3 regions of the Neobacillus sp. 204 genome follow, and region 3 is predicted to be linked to each of the others. Evidence: riboswitches for the same ligand, from Rfam matches in the RefSeq annotation. Region 3 holds a riboswitch; each other region holds the start of a gene.
What was found. Region 3 has a riboswitch for cobalamin ahead of ACJ004_RS12520 (ABC transporter substrate-binding protein). Riboswitches for the same ligand answer to the same signal wherever they lie in the genome.
Positions count from the first base shown of each region.

Region 1: linked by a shared signal. The riboswitch ahead of ACJ004_RS23520 ((2Fe-2S) ferredoxin domain-containing protein) and the one ahead of ACJ004_RS12520 (ABC transporter substrate-binding protein) in region 3 are both predicted to bind cobalamin.
Region 2: linked by a shared signal. The riboswitch ahead of metE (5-methyltetrahydropteroyltriglutamate--homocysteine S-methyltransferase) and the one ahead of ACJ004_RS12520 (ABC transporter substrate-binding protein) in region 3 are both predicted to bind cobalamin.

Region 1 is NZ_JBJORY010000013.1:103,131-105,397, forward strand. Features, by position in the region: gene cobJ (precorrin-3B C(17)-methyltransferase) at 1-304, opposite strand, end outside; gene ACJ004_RS23520 ((2Fe-2S) ferredoxin domain-containing protein) at 350-733, opposite strand; cobalamin riboswitch at 864-1,051, opposite strand; cobalamin riboswitch at 1,233-1,427, opposite strand; gene ACJ004_RS23525 (vWA domain-containing protein) at 1,574-2,224, opposite strand.
Region 2 is NZ_JBJORY010000007.1:126,082-128,348, reverse strand. Features, by position in the region: gene ACJ004_RS15880 (helix-turn-helix domain-containing protein) at 1-284, shown strand, start outside; cobalamin riboswitch at 438-633, shown strand; gene metE (5-methyltetrahydropteroyltriglutamate--homocysteine S-methyltransferase) at 780-2,267, shown strand, end outside.
Region 3 is NZ_JBJORY010000005.1:229,565-231,831, forward strand. Features, by position in the region: gene ACJ004_RS12515 (FecCD family ABC transporter permease) at 1-180, opposite strand, end outside; gene ACJ004_RS12520 (ABC transporter substrate-binding protein) at 146-1,111, opposite strand; cobalamin riboswitch at 1,307-1,498, opposite strand; gene ribH (6,7-dimethyl-8-ribityllumazine synthase) at 1,556-2,026, opposite strand; partial or broken gene ribB (3,4-dihydroxy-2-butanone-4-phosphate synthase) at 2,066-2,267, opposite strand, start outside.

The DNA.
Region 1 (2,267 bases), on a different contig from region 3:
AGCCTTTTTCAATTAACACTTCGTAAACGAGACCTGCCATTCCATAAACACCGGCATCTCCACTTGAAATCACCGCTACCTTCTTACCCTGCTCGGCCTGTTTAACAGCCTCTTGGGCCCGGCTCACTTCTTCTGTCATTCCCGTGCTAATAATTTGCTTCCCCGTTATGAATCCCTGAATTAAATCAACATACGTTTTGTACCCAATGATGATATCACTTTCTTGAATGGCTTCTTTTGCCCGTTCCGTGATATGTTTTTCATCTCCTGGGCCAAAGCCAATAACCAACAGTTTCCCTCGCACTCTTTTTGCTCCTCCTTCCAGAAATTGAATAAAGAACCTATTAATCTAGACACTCTTTTTAACAGGCTTTAGAACCCCTTCGATACATTCCGTTCTTTCTGATGCTATAAATCCTTCGTGGCTATATTGATAAATGACATGGTCTTTAAGACAGGCCCCTCCTATCAGATGCTGTCGGACCATATTACTTCCCACCTCCGGCGTAACGTTCTTATACCAAGTTCCTTCCGGATAAACGATAGCAACAGGGGCATCCTTACATCTTCCATTACATCGTGTTCTTGTTGTATGTATGATTGACTCCAAATCTAAATTAGTAATCTCATTTCGAATCGCTTGTGTAGCCTCTTCCCCTCCCTTTCTCATACAGCTGCTGCCGTTACAAATTAATACATGGTGTTTCGTCCCTTTTAAATTCCAGGTTGTCATAAAACACTCTCCTTTTATTTTTTTTACGAAAAAAAGCACCCCTATGAAAATAGGGGTGCAGAGTAATACACACAAAATGACAGAAAATGAGGTATTTATCAGCACTTCCACCTATTGTCCCGTAGGTTAATGAAGTCATTAGGTAGAGGCAGGTCTCCTGACTAAGGTTCATCGTTCGATTGCGTCTTCCCGAAAAATTCCAGTGACATTTGCAATGAACTCCCCAATACAGTGGCGGGTACCGTGACGGAATTAAACCGTACTTCCCTTTTAAGCGCATTTCTTTCCTTTATGCGCACCTATCCTAATCATATTCAATTTTTATAGAAGGTCTGTTTCTTCTAACATAAGCGATGAGAATCAAAAATCATTTAGAATCATGTAAAAATAAAAAATCCGTTCAACAGTTGTTGAACGGATAAAACGTCAGCGGAAAGCAAGTTAAAGAAACTATACTTTTTGTCGCGAACGTTCCATCTTCTCAACCCCCGAAGAAATCGAAACTATAAAAGCTAAGACAGGTCTCCTGACTTGTGTATCTTCCTACTTTAGACCCTTCCCGTATTCGTATATCTATTAATATACGAAACAGTGGTTTGCCTATTTCGTCCACACTTACAGTTGCGGGGACAGTTCTGGCTTTTCACCAGATTCCCTATTAAGCCCAAAGGGCATCTTAACTGATTTGTTAACAAAAACATATTATATTTTTCAAAGATAATATCATACTAGTCTAACAAATAGAATATATCAAGTATTTTTTAAAGTCTCTTTTTTGAGGGTAGGTAAAGTTTTTGTTTCTCTTTTTTAATTCAAGCATAAGAACCGGCTCTGTGGCATTTAATTCCTCGAACGTCGATTATAATCCTTTTCAATGCCTTCTTTCCAGCTTCGATCAAGCTTTTTGCCGCTTCGAAGATTACTTACGACTTCATTGACCGCTTCATAATTTAATTGAGTTCCTTTCTGGTCCGCATGGTATTCCACCGCGAAGTCCTCATCGATTCCAAATTGTGAAGCCGTTGAGAGGGCATCGATATTGGCTCCAAGGAAGATGAATTCCCACCCAAATTTCTCTTTTTGAAGCTGAACCATTTTTTTGATTTTGTTCGTTGTGAATTCACGGCTCGCGTTTTCCATCCCATCCGTTGTGATAACGAATAACACTTTTTCGGCCCGTTCCGCTTCACTAGTTCTCTTTTGGACATTAATCATTTTTTGAATAGTAAAACCAATGGCATCTAATAGCGCAGTGGTGCCGCCTACTTCATACTCTTTGTCGGTCATAGATGAAATACCTCTTACATTGATTCGATCGTGTAATAATTCGTACCGGTGATCGAATAATGCAGTCGTAACAAAGGCTTCTCCTTCCGCTTTTTGTTGTTTCTTCAGCATCGCATTGAAACCACCGATTGTATCTGCTTCAAGCCCTGCCATTGACCCACTTTTATCTAAAATAAATACTAATTCTGTTACATTCTTTTTCATAATTGTCATCCTCCGTTTCTTTGATGAACTTAGGATAACAATA
Region 2 (2,267 bases), on a different contig from region 3:
AAGAACATCATCAAGAGAGTATTTCTCTGAATGAAATAGCACAATATTGCTGCTTGAGCCGGCATCATTTTAGTCATTTGTTTACAAAAGAAGTAGGAATTAGTTTAATTGATTATTTAAACCGAATGAGAATTGACATGTCCTTGTCGTATTTAGAAATGACCGATTTACCAATAAGTGAGATTGCTGCCAGAATAGGATTCCATGATGCCAATTATTTTAGCCGCATGTTTAAGAAGTATATGCAGTTTAGCCCTTCAGATTATCGATTAGCAAGAAATTGATCTATTATTATTATCGCTTTACTGTATAAAGGCAGTTTTTTTTACTAATTTACGAAATTGATAGAATTTTACACCATTTTGTATTATGCTTACAGAATACTATCAAATAGATGGTATCGGAAAGCCTGACTCATAGTTCATGCTTTCCATTTAATTGAATACGTGCGAACAGGTTCCTTGAAGCAATGCTCAAGGATGAAAAGGGAAGCTCGGTGCAAATCCGACACGGTCCCGCCACTGTAAAAGGATAATCAGCGCAATGTTTAACGCCACTGATCGATATGATCGGGAAGGTTTGTGCTGGTGATGACCCTTAAGTCAGGAGACCTGCCTGTTTCGACCACACTGAAGACCTACGGGAGATAGGGAGGTGTTAGATGGCTTGCTAATTATAAGACGGGTGACGTATGTCCCACTATATATTAGGCATCTCTAACTTTCTTTTCGATCGTTAGAGATGCCTTTTTTTATTTTAAAAAATCGGGAGGTAATGAGATGAAAAGCAGTAATCTTGGATATCCACGCATTGGGGAAAATCGTGAATGGAAGAAGACTTTAGAAGCGTTTTGGGCAGGAAAGGTAGAAGAGGAAGACTTTCTTCTTCAGATGGAACAGATTCGCCTTCAGCACTTACAAAAGCAAAAGGATAAAGGAATTGATTATATTCCTGTAGGTGATTTTACCCTTTATGATCATATCCTTGATACGGCCGTTATGTTTGGTTTCGTACCAAAAAGGTATGAATATGAGGGAGGAAAAGTGCCGCTCTCCACTTATTTTGCAATGGCTCGAGGCAGCCAGACAGCGGTCGCATCAGAAATGACGAAATGGTTTAACACGAATTATCATTATATAGTTCCAGAACTCACGGGGATCAAACCAACCGTAACCGAAAACAAACCCCTGCTTGCCTATCGTGAGGCGAAGGAAAAACTAGGCATTAACGGAAAGCCAGTCATTGTGGGACCTTATACATTTCTAAAGCTTTCGAAGGGATATGAACAAAAACAATTACCAGCACTTATTTTGCAGATTGTTCCCTTATACGCGCAAATTTTACAGGAGCTTGCGGAAGAAGGGGTAGAATGGGTTCAACTGGATGAACCGACTCTCGTTACATCCATAACAGCTGACGAAATGAAAACTGTCTCTTACATTTACAAACAACTGCAAGAAGCTGCTCCTGAGTTGAAAATCATGCTGCAAACGTATTTTGATTCGGTAGAATATTATTCTGAAGTGATCAATCTTCCAGTTGCCGGGGTTGGTTTGGATTTTGTCCATGGTTTGGAAGGGAATCTACAATCCCTGGCAACGTATGGATTTCCGAAGGATAAGATCCTTGGCGTGGGGTTAATCGATGGGAGGAATATTTGGCGTTCCCAGTTGACGGATAAAGCGAAACTCGTCGAAATCATTACAGGAACTGTTCCAAAAGAGCGGTTGTGGCTGCAGCCATCTTCCAGTTTGCTTCATGTACCAGTTACCCTCAGTCAAGAAACGAATCTTCATCCACTTATTAAGGACGCATTGGCTTTTGCTGATGAAAAATTAGATGAAATTCAATCTCTGGTAAAAAGGGCCCTTCATGGTGAAACAGAGGTTATGAAGGAGTTTAATCAAAGTGAAACCGCACGAAATGATTTGGCTCAGTCTCCGGCGAGAAATCGACTCGAGGTTCAAGAGTCAGTAGCTAGCAGTCTATCACAGGTTGCGAAGCGGCCATCATCATTTGATAAGCGCCGCGAGGACCAACAAGTGTTGGAGCTTCCTTTCCTTCCGACAACTACGATTGGAAGTTTTCCGCAAACGATAGAAATCCGTCAAGCCCGAAGAAAATGGAGAAGGGGCGAGTGGACGACAGAAGTATATGATCAGTTTGTTCAAGAACAGATTAAAACATGGATAGGGATTCAAGAAGTAATTGGGCTTGATGTCCTCGTCCACGGAGAGTTCGAGCGGACCGATATGGTCGAGTTTTTT
Region 3 (2,267 bases):
TGTTTCCAATGAGATAACCCCAAATAACTTAGCAGTGATAATCTTAATAATGGTAAAGATTGGAACGGACACCGTTCCAATTGAAATACCTAATAAGATAGAAAGAACTAGGAAAATCCCCGCTATAATATAGGCAAGATACTTATTATTTAAAAACTTCAGGATAGACAGCCTTCGCAAGATCTTCTACTCCTTCAATAATCCTAGGGCCTGAGCGAGTAACGCGATCAGAATTCACATCGACTACTTGCTTATTTTTTACAGCGTTGACTGTTTCCCAGCCTTTTCTGCTTAAAACTTGCTCCGCCGGATTTTTCACATAGTACCCGTATGTAGTAACGATAACATCTGGATTACGTTTAATCATTGCCTCTTGATCAATTTTAATCCAGCCTTCTTGATCATTTGCGATATTTTCTGCATTAATGACACTAAGCATCTGATCCATAAAAGTATTCTTTCCTGGTGTATAAATTTCTGGAGCAGGTGAAACCTCCACAAATACCTTTTTCTTTTCTTTTATTCCCGCAGCCTTTGCTTTAATTTCGGCCAATTTAGCCTTCATCCCTGTGATCATCTCATCTGCTTTCGCAGTTTCACCGGTAGCTTTTCCAATCATATCAATGGAATCATAGACTTGGTCAAAATTTTGAGCATCATTAACAACTAAAACTGTAATCCCAGCATCTTTTAGCTGCTGGAGTCCCGCCTCAGAGTTGTGCGCAGAAGAGGCATGGGCTAACACTAAATCAGGCTTTAAGGAAATGATTTTTTCTAAGTTAATTTCTTGACCGCCGACTTTTTCCTTTTTTGTTGCAGACTCCGGATAATTATCGAAATCAGACACGCCCACCACTTCTTTATCGAGACCTAATGCAAAAGCAATTTCAGTATTACTTGGGATAAGAGAAACGATCTTTTCAGGTTTCTTTTCGATAATAACTTTGGTTTGGGTTGCATCTGTAATCGTTAGGGGATATGTAATCTCCGCCGTTTTCTTTTCAACGCTGGATTTATTGTCTTCGTTAACCTGGTCTTTCTTTTCAGCACAACCTGCTAGAACTCCTACTGTCAATAATACTACTAACAGCAATGAATACAACTTTTTCATTTTTCTCCCTGCTTTCTGTGAAATATCATCTACGTAACAAAAAATAAATCTGTCTTGTGCTAAACAAGATTAGTTGGATAAAAACAAAAAAACATCTCCACAATGTAATGGAGATGTTGGTGTGATTAGATTCAGGTTACTAGTATTAAGTAAAAAGAGTCTAGCCTTCAACACCTTCCTATCCTCGTAGGTTTATTGGCGCACAAGAATTAGGCAGGTTTCCTGGCTCATGGTCATCGCTTCCTATGCCTTCCCATCGTATTCGACAGTGACACAATATAGGTTGCTCTCATTTACAGTGGCGGGACCGCGTTGGCTTATACCAACTTCCCTTTTAAGCTTAAAATCTACTGACAAGATTTTAGCACCTAATTTTAAAAATATTTTTTGTTAAATTAATTATAGAAAAAGTGGAATGATTTGTATATGTTTTTTTACAATAATTTATTGATCAATACTTCTGCATAAATTTGCCATTTCAATTGCAGCTGTTGCGGCATCCCAACCTTTGTTACCTGCCTTTGTACCAGCCCGCTCTATTGCCTGTTCAATGGAATCGGTTGTTAAAACTCCAAAAATAACCGGAATGCCACTTTTTAGATTGATTGCAGAAACACCCTTTGCCACTTCATTACAAACAAAGTCAAAATGTGGAGTTGATCCGCGAATGACGGTTCCTAGTGTGATCACTGCATCATATTTTTTGCTATTAGCCATTTTTTGCGCGATTAATGAAATCTCAAATGCACCTGGTACCCAAGCAAGATCCACATCCTCCTCACTCACTCCATGTCTCTTAAGTGCATCCTGTGCCCCGCTTAATAATTTACTTGTAATGAATTCATTAAAACGTCCAACTACAATTCCTATCTTTAATCCAGATCCAACTAAATTTCCTTCAAAAATATTTCCCATGAGTATGCCTCCATCAATAGTTTTTGAGTTTTTTAATTAAACTCCCCGTTTAACCAAGTTTTCCTTTTTCACTCGATATTCAACTAAGTCCTTGATTGTAATCATTTTTAGGTTCATCTTTTCAGCAATTTTTTGAAGTTCAGGGACGCGCGCCATCGTTCCGTCCTCCTTCATAATTTCACAAATGACCCCAGCAGGCTTGGCACCGCATAATTTGGCAAGATCTACGGCTGCTTCAGTA